DNA from 2 places in the Rhizobium hidalgonense genome. Region 2 is predicted to be linked to the other one. Evidence: riboswitches for the same ligand, from Rfam matches in the RefSeq annotation. Region 2 holds a riboswitch; the other holds the start of a gene.
The links. A riboswitch is a leader RNA that binds a small molecule or an ion and turns the genes downstream of it on or off. The one in region 2 is predicted to bind FMN.
Positions count from the first base shown of each region.

Region 1: it holds a riboswitch for FMN, as region 2 does, so the genes downstream of both, FFM81_RS13165 (DMT family transporter) here and FFM81_RS07705 (6,7-dimethyl-8-ribityllumazine synthase) in region 2, are expected to answer to the same signal.

Region 1 is NZ_CP054027.1:2,722,912-2,734,084, reverse strand. Features, by position in the region: gene clpP (ATP-dependent Clp endopeptidase proteolytic subunit ClpP) at 394-1,023, shown strand; gene clpX (ATP-dependent Clp protease ATP-binding subunit ClpX) at 1,325-2,602, shown strand; gene lon (endopeptidase La) at 3,025-5,442, shown strand; gene hupB (DNA-binding protein HupB) at 5,649-5,924, shown strand; FMN riboswitch at 6,044-6,193, shown strand; gene FFM81_RS13165 (DMT family transporter) at 6,276-7,184, shown strand; gene FFM81_RS13160 (esterase-like activity of phytase family protein) at 7,278-9,476, shown strand; gene FFM81_RS13155 (aldo/keto reductase) at 9,699-10,685, opposite strand; gene FFM81_RS13150 ((R)-mandelonitrile lyase) at 10,934-11,173, shown strand, end outside.
Region 2 is NZ_CP054027.1:1,625,974-1,637,146, forward strand. Features, by position in the region: gene FFM81_RS07685 (SDR family NAD(P)-dependent oxidoreductase) at 1-529, opposite strand, end outside; gene FFM81_RS07690 (LysR family transcriptional regulator) at 724-1,626, shown strand; gene FFM81_RS07695 (DUF1194 domain-containing protein) at 1,735-2,511, shown strand; gene FFM81_RS07700 (VOC family protein) at 2,845-3,534, opposite strand; gene FFM81_RS07705 (6,7-dimethyl-8-ribityllumazine synthase) at 3,778-4,212, opposite strand; FMN riboswitch at 4,292-4,434, opposite strand; gene FFM81_RS07710 (SRPBCC family protein) at 4,786-5,232, shown strand; gene FFM81_RS07715 (GCG_CRPN prefix-to-repeats domain-containing protein) at 5,419-5,727, shown strand; gene FFM81_RS07720 (hypothetical protein) at 5,807-6,031, opposite strand; gene FFM81_RS07725 (adenylate/guanylate cyclase domain-containing protein) at 6,273-7,370, shown strand; gene FFM81_RS07730 (ABC transporter substrate-binding protein) at 7,474-8,460, shown strand; gene FFM81_RS07735 (FecCD family ABC transporter permease) at 8,481-9,485, shown strand; gene FFM81_RS07740 (FecCD family ABC transporter permease) at 9,482-10,519, shown strand; gene FFM81_RS07745 (ABC transporter ATP-binding protein) at 10,527-11,173, shown strand, end outside.

The sequences.
Region 1 (11,173 bases), 1.1 Mb from region 2:
CAGCAACCCCTTGCCCGTCGGCCTTTCAATCGGCCCCTATTTGTTGGCTGCCATCCTTGCCGAGGAAGCTCGCCACTTCCTTAATGCTGCTGCGCTGCGGCATGCTTTTGGGCGGATATCTCCCGGTAGGCTTTCTGTCGGGTAAATGTGTGTGAGCACTCTCGAATGGAGTAAGCTTTCCTTCATCCTGTGATGCAGAAATCCCGGGGAAGGCGGCGCCATGGGCTCGCCGTTAACAGGCGCTTGTTGGAAAGAGGCTACAGCAAAGCCCGCCTTCTTAACGTTATCCTCATGCGTGTCTTGAAGAGGAGGGCCGGGACACTCTATGTAGGGATAAGACATTTTTTCTTTGATTCCCGGCGCCGGCCGGCGAGACGTTGACAAAGGACGCACATGAGAAACCCAGTCGATACCGCAATGGCCCTCGTGCCGATGGTCGTGGAACAGACCAACCGCGGTGAACGCTCCTACGACATCTATTCCCGCCTGTTGAAGGAACGCATCATCTTCCTCACCGGTGCCGTCGAAGACCATATGGCGACGCTCGTCTGCGCCCAGCTCCTCTTCCTCGAGGCCGAAAACCCGAAGAAGGAAATCGCCCTTTACATCAATTCGCCGGGCGGCGTCGTTACCGCCGGCATGGCGATCTACGACACGATGCAGTTCATCAAGCCGGCGGTTTCGACGCTCTGCATCGGCCAGGCCGCATCCATGGGCTCGCTGCTGCTGGCCGCCGGCCACAAGGATATGCGCTTCGCGACACCGAATTCCCGCATCATGGTGCATCAGCCCTCGGGCGGCTTCCAGGGCCAGGCTTCGGACATCGAGCGCCACGCCCGCGACATCCTCAAGATGAAGCGCCGCCTGAACGAAGTCTATGTCAAGCACACCGGCCGCACCTACGAAGAAGTTGAAAAGACGCTCGATCGTGACCATTTTATGGATGCGGACGAAGCCCAGGGCTGGGGCGTGATCGACAAGGTTCTGACGTCGCGCCTCGAAATGGAAGGCGAACAGGCCTAGTAATTAATTGGGATGGTGTTTTCCTCGCCACAGTTCTATCTCATTTGTGATCGAACAAGGCTTTCAACTGGCGACGAAGACGCTAATAGTAACCATTAATGCTATGTTGAATTTTTATGACATAGCATTCGGCATTCGAAGGGGAGTTCGTTGCCGCCGGAACCCGGACATGATTGGTTGGGCCCGGTTCGTACCCCCTGAAGCCTTCTCGGCAAAGGCTCCGGAAACGGAGTGCCGCCAGGAGCTGATAGAGTGGACCGCGATTTCGCCTTGAAATGCGGCGTGCTGGAAGGAAAGTGATATGAGCAAGGTCAGCGGCAGCAACGGCGGCGACTCCAAGAACACACTCTATTGTTCGTTCTGCGGAAAGAGCCAGCACGAAGTCCGGAAACTGATTGCCGGGCCGACCGTCTTCATCTGCGATGAATGCGTCGAATTGTGCATGGACATCATCCGCGAGGAGAACAAGTCCTCGATGGTCAAGTCCCGCGACGGCGTTCCAACGCCCCAGGACATCATCAAGGTCCTCGACGAATACGTCATCGGCCAGCGGCAGGCAAAGAAGATCCTGTCAGTCGCGGTTCACAACCATTACAAGCGCCTCGCGCACGCCTCCAAGAACGGCGAAGTCGAGCTGGCGAAGTCGAACATCATGCTCGTCGGCCCGACAGGCTGCGGCAAGACCTATCTTGCCCAGACGCTCGCCCGCATCATCGACGTTCCCTTCACTATGGCGGATGCGACGACGCTGACCGAGGCCGGTTATGTCGGCGAAGATGTCGAAAACATCATCCTGAAGCTTCTGCAGTCGGCTGACTACAATGTCGAGCGTGCCCAGCGCGGCATCGTCTACATCGACGAAGTCGACAAGATTTCGCGCAAGTCGGACAATCCGTCGATCACCCGCGACGTCTCGGGCGAGGGCGTGCAGCAGGCGCTGCTGAAGATCATGGAAGGCACGGTCGCTTCCGTTCCGCCGCAAGGCGGCCGCAAGCACCCGCAGCAGGAGTTCCTGCAGGTCGACACGACCAACATCCTGTTCATCTGCGGCGGCGCCTTCGCCGGCCTCGACAAGATCATCTCCGCCCGCGGCGAGAAGACCTCGATTGGCTTCGGCGCGACCGTCAAGGCCCAGGACGACCGCCGCGTCGGCGAAGTCCTGCGCGAACTGGAGCCGGAAGACCTGGTCAAGTTCGGCCTCATCCCCGAGTTCATCGGTCGTCTGCCGGTTCTGGCGACGCTTGAGGACCTCGACGAGGATGCGCTGATCCAGATCCTGTCCGAACCGAAGAACGCACTGATCAAGCAGTATCAGCGCCTGTTCGAGATGGAAGACGTCGAACTGACCTTCCACGAGGATGCCCTGCGCGAAATCGCCCGCAAGGCGATCGTCCGCAAGACCGGCGCCCGCGGCCTTCGCTCGATCATGGAGAAGATCCTGCTCGACACGATGTTCGAACTGCCGACGCTGGAAGGCGTGCGCGAAGTCGTCATCTCCGAGGAAGTGGTGCGCGGTTCGGCCCGCCCGCTTTACATCTATGCCGATCGTCAGGAAGAAAAGGCCAACGCTTCGGCGTAACCTTTGCGCTTTCGCACGATTATTTTGGGGGCTTGCCATCGGCAGGCCCCTTTCTATTTGAAAAACCACCCGAGGCACTGTTAGTATTTTGCCGGTGGGGACCGAAATTGACTTTGCCGATGTTTCGCAGGCTCCGATGTTGCGTAAGGAAGAGTGCTTGGCAATGATGCCGAGATTCCGTAAACCTATTGTCGGCGCTTGTATTTTAGCCGGTCGGAAGTGGTAAGCGCCGGTCCAGCCACGCGCTTCATAGTGTTGGCGTTCCGTTGTAATAAAGCTGTCACATCCGGGGAACGCGGGCGTTTAGCGTGGCTTGAAAAGCGTAGTCAGAACCTCCACTTGTAGCAACAAGTGAGAGTGCCGGCCGGTCCCAAGCGGCCGTGCAGAGAGCCCGGCAACGGGACGATGGAAAGGACTTAAAAATGACGAAGAAAACGTCTGTAGCGAGCAGTACTGCCTACCCTGTTCTGCCTTTGCGCGACATCGTGGTTTTCCCGCATATGATCGTGCCGCTGTTCGTCGGACGGGAAAAGTCGATCCGTGCGCTCGAAGAGGTCATGGGTTCCGACAAGCAGATCATGCTGGTCACGCAGATCAACGCCAGTGACGACGATCCGGATCCGTCCGCGATCCACAAGGTCGGCACCGTGGCGAACGTATTGCAGCTCTTGAAGCTGCCCGACGGCACCGTCAAGGTTCTGGTCGAAGGCCGCGCCCGCGCCGAGATCGACACCTATACCAGCCGCGAGGATTTCTATGAGGCGCTCGGCCACGTGCTTGAGGAGCCGAATGACGATCCGGTCGAGCTAGAAGCCTTGTCGCGTTCGGTCGTCTCCGAATTCGAAAGCTACGTGAAGCTCAACAAGAAGATTTCGCCGGAAGTGGTCGGCGCCGCCAGCCAGATCGACGACTATTCCAAGCTCGCCGATACGGTCGCGTCGCATCTGTCGATCAAGATCACCGAGAAGCAGGAGATGCTGGAAACCACCAGCGTCAAGGCCCGCCTCGAAAAGGCGCTCGGCTTCATGGAAGGCGAGATTTCGGTCCTGCAGGTCGAAAAGCGCATCCGCTCGCGCGTCAAGCGCCAGATGGAGAAGACCCAGCGCGAATACTATCTGAACGAACAGATGAAGGCGATCCAGAAGGAGCTCGGCGACGGCGAGGAAGGCCGCGACGAGATGAGTGAACTGGAAGAGCGCATCTCCAAGACCAAGCTGTCCAAGGAAGCCCGTGAAAAGGCCGATGCGGAGCTGAAGAAGCTGCGCCAGATGAGCCCGATGTCGGCTGAAGCCACCGTCGTGCGCAATTATCTGGACTGGCTGCTCGGCATTCCCTGGGGCAAGAAGTCGAAGATCAAGGCAGATCTCAACAATGCCGAGAAGATCCTCGAAGCCGATCACTTCGGTCTCGACAAGGTCAAGGAGCGCATCGTCGAATATCTGGCCGTGCAGGCCCGCGCCACCAAGATCAAGGGTCCGATTCTCTGCCTCGTCGGCCCTCCGGGCGTCGGCAAGACCTCGCTCGCCCAGTCGATCGCCAAGGCGACCGGCCGTGAGTATGTCCGCATGGCGCTGGGCGGCGTTCGCGACGAAGCCGAAATCCGCGGTCATCGCCGCACCTATATCGGCTCGATGCCCGGCAAGGTCATCCAGTCGATGAAGAAGGCCAAGAAATCCAACCCGCTGTTCCTGCTCGACGAGATCGACAAGCTCGGCCAGGATTATCGCGGCGATCCGTCTTCGGCCCTGCTCGAGGTGCTCGATCCGGCGCAGAATTCGACTTTCATGGACCACTACCTGGAAGTCGAATACGACCTGTCGGACGTGATGTTCATCACGACGGCGAATACGCTGAACATCCCCGCGCCGCTGATGGACCGCATGGAGATCATCCGTATCGCCGGCTACACCGAAGATGAAAAGCGCGAAATCGCCAAGCGGCACCTGCTGCCGAAGGCCATCAAGGAACATGCGTTGCAGCCGGAAGAATTCTCGGTCAGCGACGACGCCCTGATGGCGATCAGCCAGCAGTACACCCGGGAAGCCGGTGTGCGCAGCTTCGAACGCGAATTGATGAAGCTCGCCCGCAAGGCGGTCACCGAGATCATCAAGGGCAAGACGAAGTCCGTGCATGTAACGGCGGCCAACATCTCCGACTATCTGGGCGTCCCGCGCTTCCGCCATGGCGAAGCCGAGGGCGAAGATCAGGTCGGCGTTGTCACCGGTCTTGCCTGGACGGAAGTCGGTGGTGAACTGCTGACCATCGAAGGCGTGATGATGCCGGGCAAGGGCCGCATGACGGTCACCGGCAATCTGAAGGAAGTCATGAAGGAATCGATCTCGGCGGCGGCCTCCTATGTCCGCTCGCGCGCTGTCGATTTCGGTATCGAGCCGCCGCGCTTCGACAAGAGCGACATCCACGTGCACGTGCCGGAAGGCGCAACGCCGAAGGATGGCCCCTCGGCCGGCGTCGCCATGGCGACTGCGATCGTCTCGATCATGACCGGTATCCCGGTGAACAGGCATGTGGCCATGACCGGTGAAATCACCCTTCGCGGCCGTGTGCTGCCGATCGGCGGTCTTAAGGAAAAGCTGCTCGCAGCGCTTCGCGGCGGCATCAAGAAGGTGCTGATTCCGGAAGAAAACGCCAAGGACCTGGCGGAGATTCCGGATAACGTGAAGAACAGCATGGAGATCATCCCGGTGTCCCGCATGGGCGAGGTGATCAAGCATGCGCTGATCCGGCGGCCGGAGCCGATCGAATGGGATGGCACGGTGGAAACGCCTGTGATCGCAACGGTCGAAGGCCTCGACGAGACGGGCGCAACCATAGCGCATTGAGCCGCCTGGGCCACATTTATGCCCCATTGGCTGAAAAGACGGAAAAAGGCTGGCGAAAACGCCAGCCTTTTTTGTGAAAACGTCATGTAGACGCTTGCTTTTCCTTGATTTGCAGGGCTTTTGGGTTCCCGGCGGGCCTGATGAAACCTATTCTGCGCCTAGCTTACATTTGAGTCGTTTCGTACCATTTAGAAAGGGGTGGAAACATGAACAAGAATGAACTCGTGTCCGCAGTCGCCGAAAAGGCAGGACTGACGAAGTCTGACGCGGCTTCCGCTGTTGACGCGGTTTTTGACGTTGTCCAGGGTGAACTCAAGAACAAGGGCGACATCCGCCTCGCAGGGTTCGGCAGCTTCACCGTTTCTCATCGTGCCGCATCGAAGGGCCGCAACCCGTCGACGGGCGCTGAAGTTGACATTCCGGCTCGCAACGTGCCGAAGTTCACGCCCGGCAAGGGCCTGAAGGACGCCGTCAACGGCTGATCTGAGATTATCCGCCAGCCGTAAACGAGACCGGCTGTGCAGGATTTGGGAGGGGTTCGGTTTGCCGGACCCCTTTTGCTATAGGGCCTTGCCGCCCCACGCGCTTTGATCTACGACATTTCTGTTCTCAGGGCGGGGTGAAATTCCCCACCGGCGGTAAGGGTCTCGGCCCGAGCCCGCGAGCGCCTTCCCAGCTCAGGCTAGGAGGGGTCAGCAGATCCGGTGTGATTCCGGAGCCGACGGTATAGTCCGGATGGAAGAGAATGAGCATGGCCGCGTGCGGGCAGGGGACTGCCGGCATTGTGTGCCGTCGCCTCATGCGTCCTGATTTATGTTGGTCCCTAGTTGCGGATGAAGAGCATGAATCAGAAATCCCTTGCAGCCTCGCAGTCCCGCGCCTTTGCCGGCGCCGCTTTCATGGTGCTTGGAGGTGTGGCCTTCTCGCTCCTTAACGTCGTCACCCAGTGGCTGACCATGAAGCTCGCCTTTCCCCCGGCCTCTGCGGCCTTCTGGCAATACGGCTTCGCCTTCCTTTTCTCCTTGCCCTTCCTGCGCAAGGTCGGCCTTTCCGCCATGCGTACCGATTACCCATGGCGGCATGTCGTGCGCGTGGTCTTCGCCGCGCTCGGCGTCGAGGCCTGGGTGTCCGGCCTCGCTACGGTCCCGATCTGGCAGGCGATCGCCCTCGTCATGACCTCGCCCTTCTTCATCATTCTTGGCGCCCGGCTCTTCCTCGGCGAACGCGTCGGTCCCGCCCGCTGGATGGCGACCGGCGTCGGCTTTGCCGGAGCAATGATCATCCTGCAGCCCTGGTCGGACAGCTTCTCCTGGTCGGCGCTGTTGCCTGTTCTCTCGGCGCTGCTCTGGGGCGCGTCGTCGCTGATCACCAAGAACCTCACTGGCATCGAGAAGCCGGAGACGATCACCGTCTGGCTGCTGGTGCTGCTGACGCCGATCAATGGCGGGCTGGCGCTTGCGGCGGGTTTTGCCGTGCCGACGGGCGCAACGCTTGCGCTTTTCCTGCTGGCGGGCCTGCTGACGGTCGTGGCGCAATATCTGCTGACCCTTGCCTATGCCAGTGCCGACGCCGCCTATGTGCAGCCGTTCGACGACCTGAAGCTGCCGCTGAACGTACTCGCCGGCTGGCTGTTCTTCGGTTACGCGCCGGCCGGCTATTTGTGGCTGGGCGCCGCGCTTATTCTCTCCGCGTCGCTCTTCATCATGAGGAACGAGATGCGTCGGGAAAGGCAAGCTGCGTGACGCGAACCCTGTGAAATCTCGCGGGCTGTCATGTGTCTGTCATGGCAGTCCCGCAAAAAACCTCTGTTCGATCTTTCGACATTGGGGGTTTCCATGACAATTTCATCGCGCAAGGCAGCACTGGCTGCCGTGCTTGTCGCATCCGTTGCGTTTCCGGCTGCTGCCGAACCGGTTTTCAACCGCATCGCCTCTTTCTCGGTCGCCGCGAACCTGCCCGCCGACAAGGACAAGCATTCAGTCACCTCGGCCGAAATCATCACCGCGACCGACGACGGCAATACGCTGATCTATAGCGACAGCCCGCTCGGCGCGATCGGCTTCATCGACATTACCGATGCCAAGGCCCCGAAGGCCGGCGGCGCGCTGATGATGGACGGCGAGCCGACATCGGTCACCTCGAGCGCCGGCAAGGCGCTGGTCGCCGTCAACACCTCCGAGAGCAAGGCGAAGCCGTCGGGCCGCCTTGCGATCGTCGACGTGGCGACCAAAAAGATCGAGAACAGCTGCGATCTCGGCGGTCAGCCGGATTCGATCGCGCTGAACAAGGACAAGACACTCGGCACCATCGCGATCGAAAACGAGCGCGATGAAGAGGTCAATGACGGCAAGATCCCGCAGATGCCCGCCGGCGACCTGGTCGTCTTCCAGCTCAAGAACGGCACCGTCGATTGCGGCACCATCAGACACGTGGCGTTGACCGGCCTTGCGGGCGTCGCTCCTGAGGATCCGGAGCCGGAATTCGTCGCCTTAAACGGCCTGAACGAGATCGCCCTGACGCTGCAGGAAAACAACGAGATCGTCATCATCGACGCCAATACGGCCGAGGTGAAGACGCATTTCTCCGCCGGCAGCGTCGATCTCACCGGCATCGACATCAAGCGCGACGGGGCATTGAAGTTCACCGGCGAGAAGAAGGCCGTTGCGCGCGAACCCGACGCCGTGAAATGGCTAGACGACAACCGTCTGGTCGTTGCCGATGAAGGCGACTACGAGGGCGGCTCGCGCGGCTTCACCATCTTCGACAAAACGGGCAAGCTTCTCTACGAATCGGGCGCATTCTTCGAACGCGCCGTCGCCCATATCGGCCACTATCCGGAAAGCCGTTCGGGCTCCAAGGGCGTCGAGCCGGAAGGCCTGGAGGCAGCAAAGTTCGGTGATGAGCAGTATTTCTTCCTGCTCGCCGAGCGCGCCTCTGTCGTCGGCGTCTACAAGGACACCGGCGCCGATCCCGAACTCGTGCAGCTTCTGCCGTCGGGCATTTCGCCGGAGGGCGCGATCGCACTTCCCCAGCGCAATCTGCTCGCCACCGCCAATGAACTCGACCTCGGCAAGGACGGCGGCACACGCTCGCATGTCATGATCTATGAGCGTGCGGAAGGCGAAAAGGCCTATCCGCAGATCGTCTCCGCCGACAAGGACGGCAATCCGATCGGCTTCGCAGCCCTCTCGGGCCTTGCCGCCGTTCCGGGCAAGCCGGGCATGCTCTACGCCGTCAGCGACAGCGTTCTCGGCTCGCAGCCGACGATCTACACGATCGACGCCAGCAAGAAGCCGGCCGTCATCACCGACGCCCTCGTCGTCAAGCGTGACGGCGCCCCGGCCCAGAAGCTCGACATCGAAGGCATCGCGGCTGCCGCCGACGGCTCCTTCTGGCTCGCCTCGGAAGGTTACAGCGAGCGTCTCGTCCCGCACGCCCTCTACAACGTCAACGCCAAGGGCGACATCAAGGCCGAGATCGCCCTGCCTAGGGAATTCGCCGCCAACGAAATCCGCTACGGTTTCGAAGGCGTGACGATTATCGGCACCGGCGACGACGCCACGCTCTGGATGGCTGTCCAGCGCGAGTGGAATGACGACGAGAAGGGTTTCGTCAAGCTCGTCTCCTACAATCCGAAGAAGAAGGAATGGGGTGCGGTCCGCTATCCGCTCGACAAGACGGAAAGCGGCTGGGTCGGCCTGTCTGAAATCTCCGCCCACGGCGACAGTGTCTACATTATCGAGCGCGACAACCTCGTCGGCGATGCTGCCAAGCTGAAGAAGCTCTACAAGGTTGCGATCTCGGAACTGAAGCCTGCCAAGCTCGGTGGCGAATTGCCGATCGTCAAGAAAACCGAAGCCCACGACTTCCTCGGTGAACTCAAGTCCGCGACCAACGGCTACGTGCTCGACAAACTCGAAGGCTTCGCCTTCGACGCATCCGGCAAACCCTACGCCGTCACCGACAACGACGGCGTCAGCGATTCTTCCGGCGAGACTTTGTTTTTCCCGGTTGAGTTGAGCGCGACAAACTAAAAGCGGCCCATCACCCTAACCCTCTCCCCGTAAAAAAACGGGGCGAGGGGACGTGCCCTGCGAGAGGTTGGAGGGAACGGAGAGGTTGCAGCACGGTCCCTTCGCCCCGCGAGCGGGGTCCGAAGGACGGGTCGAGACCCGTGGCTCGACCCCGGTCGGTGGCGGCAGGCGGATGAGGGGCGGCTCTCGTCTCGCCGCAGCCCTTACGAAGAGCCTCCAGCCCTACCAGCGCTGATGCACATGCGGCGCGATCAGCCGCTCGTAGATTTCGCGTGTTGCCGCCATGACATCGGCAGAAAGCGGCGCCAGATCGGCGGCGTCAGCGTTGGCTCTTGCCTGTTCGCCATTGCGGGCGCCGGGGATGACGACGGTGACGGCTTCGGCCATCAGGATCCAGCGCAGCGCAAAGGCTGCCATCGTGGCGCCGGCAGGCACCAGCTTGCGCACCTCTTCCACCGCCTGCAGGCCGACCTCGAAGGGCACGCCGGCAAAGGTCTCGCCGACATCGAAGGCTTCGCCGTTGCGGTTGAAATGGCGATGGTCGTCGCTGGCAAAGTGCGTCTCCCGGGTGATCTTGCCGGAGAGAAGGCCGCTTGCCAGCGGCACGCGGGCGATGATCGCCACGTTCCTGCGGCGCGCTTCCTGAAAAAACAGGTGATTGGGGCGCTGGCGGAAGATGTTGTAGATGATCTGGATGCTGACGACGCCGGGATATTCGATCGCCTTCAGCCCGTCTTCGACTTTTTCGACGCTGACGCCGTAACCCTTGATCTTGCCGGCTTTCTGCAGGGCGTCGAGACTTTCGAAGACCTCGGGCTGGTAAAGCACCTCGCGCGGCGGGCAGTGAAGCTGCACGAGGTCGAGGCTGTCGACGGCAAGATTCTCAAGGCTGCGGTCGATGAAGCCTTCGAGGTTCGCCTTGCTGTAGCCTTCGGCGACATGCGGGTTGAGCCGGCGGCCCGCCTTGGTGGCGACCATCGGGCGCTGACCGCCGCGCGTCTTCAGCACGTCGGCGATGATTTTTTCCGAGCGGCCGTCGCCATAAACGTCAGCCGTATCGATGAAGGTCATGCCGGCATCGAGCGCGGCCTTCAGCGCCGCGCCGCCGTCCGCTTCGCTGATATCACCCCATGAGCCGCCGATCTGCCAGGCGCCGAAGCCGACATTGGTGACGGTGAAGGGCATGCGGCCAAAAGCATGGTGTTTCATGAGAAATTCTCCCAATGCATGTTGCCCGGAAGTGTGCAGCGGTTCCGGGATAACGACATGCGTAAAACAAAGAACTAAAGCGCGTCGCATGAACCAAGTTCAATGCGACGCGCTTTAGGTGATGAAAGATAATGGCCTACCAGCCGGGCGACTATGCGGCAATTGCCGATCCGCCCTTGATTGGTCGCCTCGATGAAATATCGTCAGCTGACAAGGCTTCAACTGCAATGGAATGAAAAGGAAAGATCATGGAGATCAAACCAGCCGGCTCCCGTCCCTCGATGAAGCCACCGGCCGACTATTTCACCGGCGCCGTTCGCCAGGATCCGCTGATGGAGCCGCCGGCGCCGGCCCGGGTGAAGGCGACCTCCGTTACCTTCGAGCCCGGCGCCCGCACCGCCTGGCATACGCACCCGCTCGGCCAGACGCTGATCGTCACCTCGGGCAAGGGCCTCGCCCAGAGCTGGGGCGAGGAAATCCGCGAGATC
Region 2 (11,173 bases):
TGAAGCGAATTCTCTCGCTGGCATATTCCATCGCCAGGTTCTTGGAGATGGCGTTGATGCCGCCCTTCGTCATCATCGATACCGAGGCGGAGAAGCCGGCAATCGGATGATCGGTCAATGGCGTGGTGATGCTGACAACGCTGCCGCCGGTTTTCTGTGTGAGCATCTGCCCGACGACCAGTTGCGTCAGGTGGATGAAGCCTTCGAGATTGGTCGAGGACAATGTCCTGAAGTCGGCCATCGTGAAATCGACGAATGGCTTGGCCAGGAAGATACCGGCATTGTTGACGAGGCCGTCGATCGAGCCGAACCGGTCGATAGCGGTTTTTGCCACCTGCGCTGCGGTTTCGGCATTGCCGATGTCGCCGTCGACAAGCGCCAGTCTTTCCGAAGCCTGCAAGGCATCCGAGGTGCTGACCTGGCGTGAGGTGGCGACAACATTGTAGCCGCGCTCGATGAAGGCGTTGACGAGCCCTGCTCCAATACCCTGGGAGGCGCCCGTGACGATGACAGTCTTTCCGGTAGTCATGTTGAACTCCATAATTTGGTCGGGCAACGGAGGTCTTGCGCTTGCGAAGGCCGGGTCGCTCGAGATGGGGCGGCTGCGAATGCGCCTCCATCGGATTTGTGGTTGTTTTCGCAGGGTGAATATGGCGAAAACTCCATTCCTCGATTAGATGGAAATATCTGGATTCTCTTTTGCATTAATGCAAAAATCTCGGCATGGCAGACCTCAACGACATCGCGGTTTTCGTGACGGTGGCGCGCTACGGCAGCTTCAGCCGCGCTGCCCATTCTCTCGGCATGCCGGTCTCCACCGTCAGCCGGAAGGTGACGTCGCTGGAGGAGCAACTCGGCGTGACGCTGCTGCAGCGGACGACCCGCAAGCTCAGCCTGACCGCGCAGGGCCGCGCCTATTTTGATCAGTGCAGCGAGCCGCTCGCCCATCTTATGGACGCCGAGCAGGTATTGACGGAAACGCATAGAAAGCCGGAAGGCTTGCTGAAGATCTCCGTTCCCGTCATCTTCGGACAGGAGGTCTTCTACGAATTCGTTTCGGCTTTCTTGAAGACCTATCCCGAAATCCGGATCGATCTCTTCGTCACCAACCTGTTTCTCGATCTGATCGCCGAAAATATCGATCTCGGCATCCGCTTCGGCGAGCTCAAGGACTCCTCGATCGTCGCACAGCGGCTCGGAAAGAGCGTGCGCTATCTGGTCGCCACGCCGGACTATATGAAGGGCAGGGCGCTTCCCTCAACGCCCGAAGACCTGAAGTACCACCGGTGCGTGCTGTTGAACGGCCGCAACGGCGAAGCGGAGTGGCATCTCGTCAGCGGCCGCAAATCGGTCCGCCAGCAGGTGTCGGGGCCGGTCTCGAGCCGGGATTTCGCGGCGGTGAGCGCCTTCACCTATCGCGGACACGGCATCGGGCTCCTACCTTCCACCTATTGCGAAGATGAGATTAGAAGAGGCGAACTGATCCGCCTGCTGCCGGACTGGTCATCGGAGGAAATATTCGTGCATGCGGTCTATCCCACACGCCGCTTCCTGCCCTTGCGCCTGCAGGTTTTTCTCGAGGCGCTGAAGGCGTGGAAGACGCCCTTGTGGCTGCCCCTGCATTGAGGCTCCCGATGCCATCACCTAAAATTGAAGCCGCGCGCGCGGGCGGGCGTCCCGAGACAATCCAGCTGTGTTAGAGTTCGCTGGCTTGAATGGCGCGGGGATTTGCCGATGCTGACGACAGTTGCGGTGCTCATGGGTCTTTCCGGCCTCGTCCCGGCAGCGCAGGCAGGGGCAAACGAGGTCGACGTCAGTATCGTACTTGCCGTCGACACCTCGCGGTCGATGGATTTCGAAGAGATCGGCATTCAGCGCGAGGGCTATGTCGCGGCGCTCAAGCACAAGGAATTTATCGATGCGGTGAAGGGCGGTCTGACCGGCCGGATTGCCATCAGCTATTTCGAATGGGCGGGCTATGTCGTCCAGGATTCGATGATCGACTGGCAGGTGATCGAGACGGAAGCGGATGCGATCGCTTTCGCCGACAAGCTCGACGCCCGGCCGATCGCCACGCAGCGGCGAACCTCGATCTCCACCGCCATCGACCAGGGCGCCAACATGATCAGCACCGGTCCCTTCCAGGGCAGGCGCGAGGTGATCGACGTTTCCGGCGACGGCCCGAACAACTCAGGTGATCCTGTCACGCCTGTCCGCGACAAGGCGGTGGCATCAGGCATGATCATCAATGGGCTGGCCATCATGCTGCGTCCTTCCGATGCGCCCGGCGGGCTCGACAAATATTACGCCGATTGCGTCATCGGCGGTCCCGGCGCCTTCGTGCTGCCGGTCCACAAGATCGAGGATTTCGCCATCGCCGTGCGCCGCAAGCTGGTGCTGGAGATCAGCGGCCTGTCCCCGCCGCCGACGATGGAGACGGTCGCCGGAGCTGGGCCGCCGACGGATTGCCTGATCGGTGAGAAGCAGTGGCGGGATATGTTCTACAGGTGAGTCGCGAGCTGCGGGCGTTGGGTTGGGCTCGTCTTGGGATGAAAGGGAGAGAGGGTGTGCTGTGTGGCACCACCCTCTCTCCCGCCGGCCATCTCCCCCACAAGGTGGAGATTGGCAGGCAAGAGGCTTGACCATCGCTCCCTCTCGAACGGCATCGACAATCACAATGCTCAGTTGTTTGGGGACGCCGTTACGCCCAGCCGATCTCCCTCCTTGTGGGGGAGATGTCCGGCTGGACAGAGGGGGTGCCGCGCGGCACCCCGGTAAAGGAAAGAGGCCCCGCCCTGAGGGGCCTCCAAGAGCGAGGCAGGTGCTCCCAGCGTCTGCCGTCTCCTACAATGGCAGCTCCCGGCCGGCCTGTTCGCTGACCATATATTCGGCGTACCAGTCCGGCCAGCCCTCGTCGTGCTTGCCGCCGTTGCGCTTCTCGTGTTCGCCGTGGGCGATTGCCGCGCGGCGCAGGGCGGACGCCAGGTCGCTCGATGTGGAGAAGGCCGTCTCGTCGGCGTCGATGCGGCCAGGCAGGCGGGCGGTGACTTCCTGGAACAGCCAACCGTTGCCGTCGGGATCCTTGAACGAGGCGAAGGAGCGATAGCTGCGGTGCTCGGGATCGCGGCCGGCGACGCGCAGCCGTCCGAAGAGGTACGGTTCGTCTTTGCCGGCATAGACGCCGGCAGCATCATGGAACACGTCGCTCACTTCGATGCCGCGGGCGATGAGATCACGGCGAGCTGCCTCGATGTCGGAGACCACGAGGTAGAGCCCCTGGGCGGAGCCGGGGGCTGCGGCGGTGACGTTCTTGCCGAAGATGATCGCACAGCCGGAGCCGGGCGGGGTAAACTGGATCACCCGGAAATCGGGATCATTGTCGAAGTCGGCGTCGAGCCGCCAGCCCAGACTCTGGTAAAAACGTTTGGCGCGGTCGACGTCGGCAACGGGGATGACGACCACTTCGAGCTTGGTGTCGACGGGCCGTGTTTGCGAATTTTCGATAGGGGATTCATTGCGCATTGCATTGCTCATCTTCAGCTCCTTGAGGTTTTGGATGCGTTAAGAATGGCGATACATGTCGGCGGTCAGTGGACCACAGCGCGGGCGGGGCGTCGAATCAATTATTCTTGGCTAGCTTTGCGGATTCCGCTGTAACGCAAGGCGTCGCTCGGGATGACGCAAGGTCTGTCGATCCGATGAGGCGGCGGGACCGGTTCCCGCCGTCTTCGTTGTCATTCTGCGGCTCGTCGAGCCGGCGGCGGAAGATGAATGCCCTTATGCGGCGAGAGCGGCGCGGGTTTTGCCGATCACTAGAGCCGCCTTTGCAGCTTCACGCCCTTTCTCGACGAAATGGGCGCGGTAGATCTGGGTATGATGCTCGGTTTCCTGATAATGATGCGGTGTCAGAGAGACCGACAGCACCGGTACGCCTGTATCCATGCCGGCGCGCATCAGGCCATCGACCACGGCTTGGGCGACGAATTCGTGGCGGTAGATCCCGCCATCGACGACGAAGGCGGCGGCGATGACGGCGGCATAGCGCCCGCTCGCGGCAAGATCGCGCGACAGCAGCGGCATTTCGAAGGCGCCAGGAACATCGAACACGTCGATTTGCTCGGCGGGAACAAGCTGTTGGAAACCTTCGAGCGCACGGTCGACGATATCGGCGTGCCAGCCGGCTTTGATAAAGGCGTAACGGGTGGGTGTCATGGTAATCTCCTTTGGCGTACAGACACGTCACCCAAGGCGATCACGAACGTCCCCGACAGCCCGCAAGGGCGGCAGGAACGCGCGTTCTCTTTCATCCGGACTATGACCGTCGGCTCAGGCATCTCACCTGATCTGCTGACCCTTCCGAAGAAGGCGCTCGCGGGCTCGCAATCGAAACTGCATACCGCCGGTAGGGACTTTCACCCCGCCCTGAGAACGGCGGGGACAATAGGGGCAAGGCGGCGGGCTGGCAATAGGGCGAAATGCTTTCATCGCGGATGCGGGATGGTCGAGGCGTGAGTGGCCCGAACGGCAAGGCGGTTGTGCCGGCATACCCAGGTCAGATGCCTATGCCGGCACGCAGATGAGGGGGCCAGCGACGATAGGAGCGAGTGCACTGAGTAAGCGGAGGGTACAGTGACGAGTCAGCGTTAGTGAGGAATGTCTCCGTGGCCCTTGCTGAACGTACACGTTTGCCTACATGCTCCGGGTGAGGACACCCACGTCAAAACAGCATGACCCGCTGATCCCGCCTGAGGCGAGGGCAGGCCATGACAACCATGGGAGAGAGACATGCAAGACCCCCTCGTCGTTCACCGCGAGGCGCATATCGCAGCACCTCCGGCGGCGGTGTTCGCGCTGATGACCGATCCGGAGAAGATCCTGCGCTGGATGGGGACGGAGGCCGAGGTCGAGCCGGAGCCGGGCGGGCTCTATCTCGTCAACGTCACCGGCGCCCGATTTGCGCGCGGCTCGTTTCGCGAGGTGGTGCCGGTTCATCGGCTTGCCTACAGCTTCGGCTGGGACGGCAGCGAGGTGGTGCCGCCGGGCTCCAGCCTGGTCGAGATCGACCTGATCGAACAGGGGGGCGGAACGCTGCTGCGGCTCACCCATACCGGCCTGCCGAGCGCCGATCAATGCGCTGGTCATGCGGAAGGCTGGGCCCATTACCTCGGGCGGCTCACCGAGGTTGCAGCCGGTCGCGATCCCGGTCCGGATCCTTTTTACGGCAGGACATGAACGATTTTCCGCCGGCGGCGGGGCGCTGCTCAAGCGCTTGCCGTTGCTGGAAAAACGGCCGGCCGGTGCTCCCTTCATTCGTCGGAAAGCGCTGCTATTTCTCCCGTAAACATGAATGCGCAGTTCATCTCCAGTTCAATTTGGCGAACCTAGGGTGGTTGCGGCTGGATGAATTGGAGTTTTTCGATGAAGGCACTTTCTATCGCGGCTGCCTTGCTCGCTGGCAGCCTCTCGATCGGCACAGCTGAGGCGATGCCGATGGGGACAATCAAGGTTGAGAGCACTGTCACAAAGGTCGACTACGCCTGTGGCCGCGGCTGGCACCTGACCCGCTGGGGCGAATGCCGGCGCAATTGGCGACGCCCGCCGCCGGTGGCATTCTACGGCGGCCCGCCCCGCTGGGGCTGGGAGCGGCGTCACGGCGACTGGGACGGCCCGCGCTGGCGCCATGAGCGGCGCTGGGATCGCGAGCGCCGCTGGCGGGACGACTACTAAAAGCCTCGGACAGGGGCAGACAAACGAAGGCCGGTGCGATGTTTCGCCCGGCCTTTTCTCTTGGAAATCAGCACTGCGCTCAGATATTGCTGACGAGCCAGTATTTCCCGTCGATCAGCTCTTCGAGCTCGGCCGGATCCTTGACGCCGAACTCGAACCACTCGACGAGTTCCTTCGCCTTCCGCTTGCTCTCTTCCGCGGTAAAATCGATTCCGTAACGGGCGCACCACCGGCGAAGGATCGATGTCAGCAGCGTCATATCATTCCCGTCCAGCGGGTCTTTCGGCCAGTATGTCGTGCTCATAGCAACCCCTCAATCGCTTATGACAAGCTGGCACATAATCGAATCAATGTCGCGCAATTTTAAAGTGTTCATCTGGTTGTTTTCCACCGTGGTGAATGGTTTTCCACAGGTGTTTCGGTGGTGGGGTTGACAGGGGTTTTGGGGAGAAGCGGCAGGCGCAAGAGCCGAGACGGGCTGCGGGAGCATCAGCGGGCGGATGCCCCGGGCTTGCGAACGTTTTCGGGCGATGCGATGTTAACCCATGGATCTGCCTTCCTCCCTTGCCTGGCTGGTTGACGAGGCTGCGGCTTCGCCTGGGCCCGATCGGTTTCTGGCCGAACTCGGGCGCCGGCTGCTGGCCGATGGCTTGGCGCTTTCCGGTGGCGCGCTGACGCTTTCGGTGCCGCATCCGATCATTGCGCGGCGCACCTGGCTGTGGCGGGCCGAGACCGGCGCGGTCATCGAGGCGCTCACTTTTGCCGCCGCACCTCAAAGCGATGCCGGGCGTGAATGGCTGGCCGGGCTCGGGCCGGTTTGGGAGGAAAAGATCGGGCCTTCACAGGACGGCGCCATGCTCGGCTGGGCGGGCATCGGCAAGGGGGCAGGGGCGGGCGAATTCGCTCCCGGTGAAGCCGTCCGGCTGAAGGAGGTTGCGCGTTTTGCCGCCGCACCGCTTGCAGCCCTTGCGGCGCGGGAGGCGCGCGCGGCGCTGCTGGAAGCCTATCTTGGCCGGCGCAGCGCGGCCCGTGTTCAGTCGGGCGCGCTTGCCCGCGGCACCGGCGAAACCATTCGTGCGGCTCTTCTCTGCGCCGATTTGCGGGATTTCACCGCGCTTTCGCAAGTGACAGAGCCGCAGGCAATGATATCAGCGCTCGACGCCTATTTCGACCGCGTCGCCGGCGCCGTGCACGCTTTCGGCGGCGAGGTGCTGAAATTCATCGGCGACGGCGTGCTGGCGATCTTTCCGGTCACGGCCGTTTCCGGCGACGAGGTTCGGGCTGATCGGGAAGCGTGCGAGGCGGCGCTCCGGGCCGTCGCTGCCAGCCGTGCCGGCATGGCCCATCTCGACCAAGTGCGCCAGGCGCAGGGGCTGGCGCCGTTGCCATTCGGCGCATCGCTGCATTTCGGCGAGATCCTCTGGGGTAATATCGGCGCGGCCGACCGGCTGGACTTTACCGCTATCGGCCCCGCGGTCAATCTGGTCAGTCGGCTTGAAGGGCTCTGCAAGCCGCTCGGCCGGACCGTGCTGATCTCCGGCGCGCTTGCCGCGAATACGACGGCTTCCTTGATGCCGCTCGGAGAGCACAGCCTCCGCGGCATCGCCGATCCTTGCGCAGTGTTCACCCTGCGGGAGGATTGAGCCCAGGAGCCGGTGCTTCTCCGAAATCGCACAAAAGAATCATGATTGTGAAACTCCGCTTTTTTGGCTAAAGCCTGTGCGCATCAGAGGGGAGTTTTCAGACATGACTCGATACGCGCGCAGATTTTTCTCGGCCCTGGGCTTGTCCGCAATGTTGGCGGCCGGCGCTGCACAAGCGGATGATGGCGGTAAAATCTCGATCGTCGACGACCGCGGCGTCATCGTAGATGATCGCGGCGTAGCCGTCGAAGTCCCGGCGCTGCCGAAGCGCATTGCCTCGATTTCCTATTTCGCCGACGATGTTGCGTTGGCACTCGGCATCAAGCCGGTCGCCAGCACCTATATGACGTCAGGCCGCGAGCCCGATTTCCTGCTCGGCCTCACCTCTGGGATGAAGCAGATCGGCCAGCGCGCCAAGCCCAATCTCGAACTTCTCTCCGAAGCCAAGCCGGATCTGATCATCGCGATCCGCCGCTATACGGTCGGCAATGCCGCGCAGCTTCAAAACATCGCACCCTATGTCGCCTACAATATGGAGCTGCTCGAAGAGAGCTACAGCGAGACCGCTGCCCTTTCCAAGCTGCTCGGCAAGCCCGCGCGCGGCGAGCAGCTAAACGCCGATTTTCGCAAGCATCTGTCGGAGTTCGCCGCCAAGGCGCCGAAGGGCCACCCGCGTTTCCTGATCATGTGGGGCGGCGCGACGCCTTTCGCCTTCCACACGGAAAACACCTCGACCTCGATCGTCGCTGCGATCGGCGGCGACAATATTCCGGGGCCGAAGAGCCCGGGCGGCGAGTTCGGCATCGACCTCAGCCTGGAAACCATGCTGGAAAAGGATCCCGAGGTCATTTTCGTTTATGATTCCGGCCCGGATCGCCCGCATGAGAGCAATCCGATCTGGTCGCAGCTGTCAGCGGTCAAGAACAACCGGGTCTTCTATGTCGGCGACCAGTGGGTCGAGACCAACGGCCCGATCGCTCGCGAAATCGTGCTGCGCGAGGCCGCGCACTACCTCTATCCCGATACGTTCCCGGCGGTCGACGTCAAGGCGGAAGCCGCCAAGCTGATCCCGGCCGAGCTGCAGAACTAAGCCCAACGACAAGGCCTGCGATGAGCCCCCGGCAATCATTCCTGGCCATAGGGCTCATCGTCGTCGCCGCCATGCTGGCGGCGATGCTCGGCTTGCTGGTCGGCGCCAAGACGCTTTCGGTCGAGACCGCACTTCGCGTGCTGCTGGCGCCCGACGGCAAGATCGAATCCATTCTCGTCTGGACGCTGCGCCTGCCGCGGAGCCTGGCGGCGGCTGCCGGCGGTGCGGGCCTTGCCGTTTCCGGCTATGTGCTGCAGACGCTGACGCGCAATCCGCTGACCGATCCCGGCATTACCGGTGTCACGTCGGGGGCGGTCGCACCGATCGTCTGCTGTTTCGTCTTCCTGCCCTGGCTTTCGCCTGCCTATTATCCTTTCATCGGCCTTGCCGGCGGGCTTGCGGCAGCTTCGGTGACGTTCTGGGTGTCGCGCGGCGGGCAGGGGCGGCCGTTGCAGCTTGCGCTTGGCGGCGTCAGCGTCTCGCTGTTTTTGGGCGCGATCACCACCTATGTGCTGCTGCTGACCGGCCCGCAATCGGCATCGCTGCTCTTCTGGCTTGCCGGCGGTTTCCAGGGGCGCACCTGGTCGCATCTCCTCTACATGCTGCCTTGGACGATTACCGGCGTCGTCGGTGCGCTCCTGCTCCGGCGCGTCATCGGCATGTTCATGCTGAGTGACCATGCTGCGGCCGGCATGGGTCTGCAGCTCGGCCTGTGGAAGCCGCTGATCCTCATTCTGGCCGTCATTCCGGTCGCGGGCGTCGCGCCGATCGCGGGGCCGGTCGCCTTCGTCGGTCTTGCCGCTCCCCACATCGCCCGGCTGCTGAAACCCCGCGGCACGGGATGGGAAATCGGATTGAGCGCTGCCCTCGGCGCGCTGATCGTGACCGCCGCCGATGTTTTCGCGCGCAGCATCGCCATTCCGCGCGAGTTGCCGGTCGGCATCGTCACCGCATTGCTTGGTGGCCCGATCTTCATCTATCTCGTCCAGCGCGGGCGGTTGAGCCTTGCGGGTGGGCCGCGATGAGCGCGCCGGCATCGACATCGGCCGGTTCGGCAAGCCTTGGCATGGCGGCCGTGCTCACCATCTTGGCGGTGCTGTCGCTTGCGGCCGCGATCTTCCTCGGCGTCGCCGATGTCCCTATGGCTGACGTCGCGGCCGTCTTGACCGGCGGCGGCTCGCCGGAAGCGCGACTGATCATTCTCGATATCAGGCTGCCGCGCATCGTCACCGGCATTCTCGCCGGCATCCACTTTTCGCTGGCGGGATATCTGTTGCAGACCATCACCCGCAATCCGCTGGCCGACCCGTCGCTGATGGGCGTGTCGCAGGGGGCGACGCTGTCGGTGACGGTCTTCCTGCTCTTTACCGTCTATATCTTCGAGCCGGGCTCGAACACGCTGGCCGAACTGCCGGTCGCGTGGCTGCCGGCGGCAGGCCTTGCCGGCGGCCTGCTTGCCGGCGGCGTCATCTATCTGCTCGCCTTCCGTCTCGGGCTCAGCGCGCTGCGCATCACGCTCTGCGGCGTGGCGGTCGGTGCGGTGCTGCATGCGGTGGCGATCGGCCTCATCGCCGGATGGGGATCGGCCCGCATCGAGATCATCCTCGAATGGCTGTCGGGCAGCCTTTACGCCCGCACTTGGGAGCACGCGCTCTTCCTGCTGCCCTTCACCATCGTCGGGCTCGCCATGCTGCCGGTCATCTCCCGGCCGCTGATGCTGCTGCAGTTCGATGCGCCTGTCGCGCGCTCCTTCGGGCTCGGCTATCGCAGGCAATTCTCGATCGTGCTGGTCGTCTCCTGCGCGCTTGCGGCGAGTGCCGTCGGCGCAGTTGGGCCGATCGTCTTCGTCGGTCTCATCGTGCCGCATCTCGCCCGGTTCCTGGCGGGGCGGAATTTCATGCTGTCGATTGTGCTGACAATCGTGCTCGGCGCCGTCATCGTCACGCTCGGCGATCTCATCGGCCGGCTGCTCGGCCAAGCCGAGGAAATCCCGATCGGCGTGGTTACGGCCGTTTTCGGCGTGCCGCTTCTGCTCGCGCTGCTGCGCAAAACTATGTGAGGCCGAAATGCCATTGTCCTGTTCCGATCTCTCGGTGATGTACAACAAGCGAAAGGCCCTCGAGAGCTTCAGCCTGTCGCTCGAAAAGGGCGAGATCCGGGCGCTGATCGGCCCGAATGGCTCAGGCAAGAGCACGGCGCTGCATGCGCTGGCGGGTCTGATCCGGCCAGCCGAAGGCAGGGCATCGCTCGACGGCGTTGCCGTCGCCTCCATGTCGCGTCGGATGCTGGCCAAAAGGCTCGCCTTCCTGCCGCAGCAGCCGACCGCACCCGACGAGATGACCGTCGCCCAGCTCGTGCGGCAGGGCCGCTACCCGCATGTCGGCCTGTTTCGCTCTTATGACAGCCGCGACGAAGAGGCGATCGAATGGGCGCTCGAAAGCACCGGGCTGTCTGATTTGGCTGACCGCAGCCTTCGCGAACTGTCCGGCGGCGAACGGCAGAGAGCCTGGATTTCGGCCGCTCTCGCCCAGGAAGCGGAGATCCTGCTGCTCGACGAGCCGACCTCCTTCCTGGATATCGGCTATCAGGTCGAGGTGCTCGATCTCGTGCATCGGCTGAGCCGCGAAAAAAGCGTGACCATCGTCATGGCGATCCATGACATCAACCAGGCGATCGCCGTCAGTGATCGAATCTCGCTGCTCGAAAAGGGGCA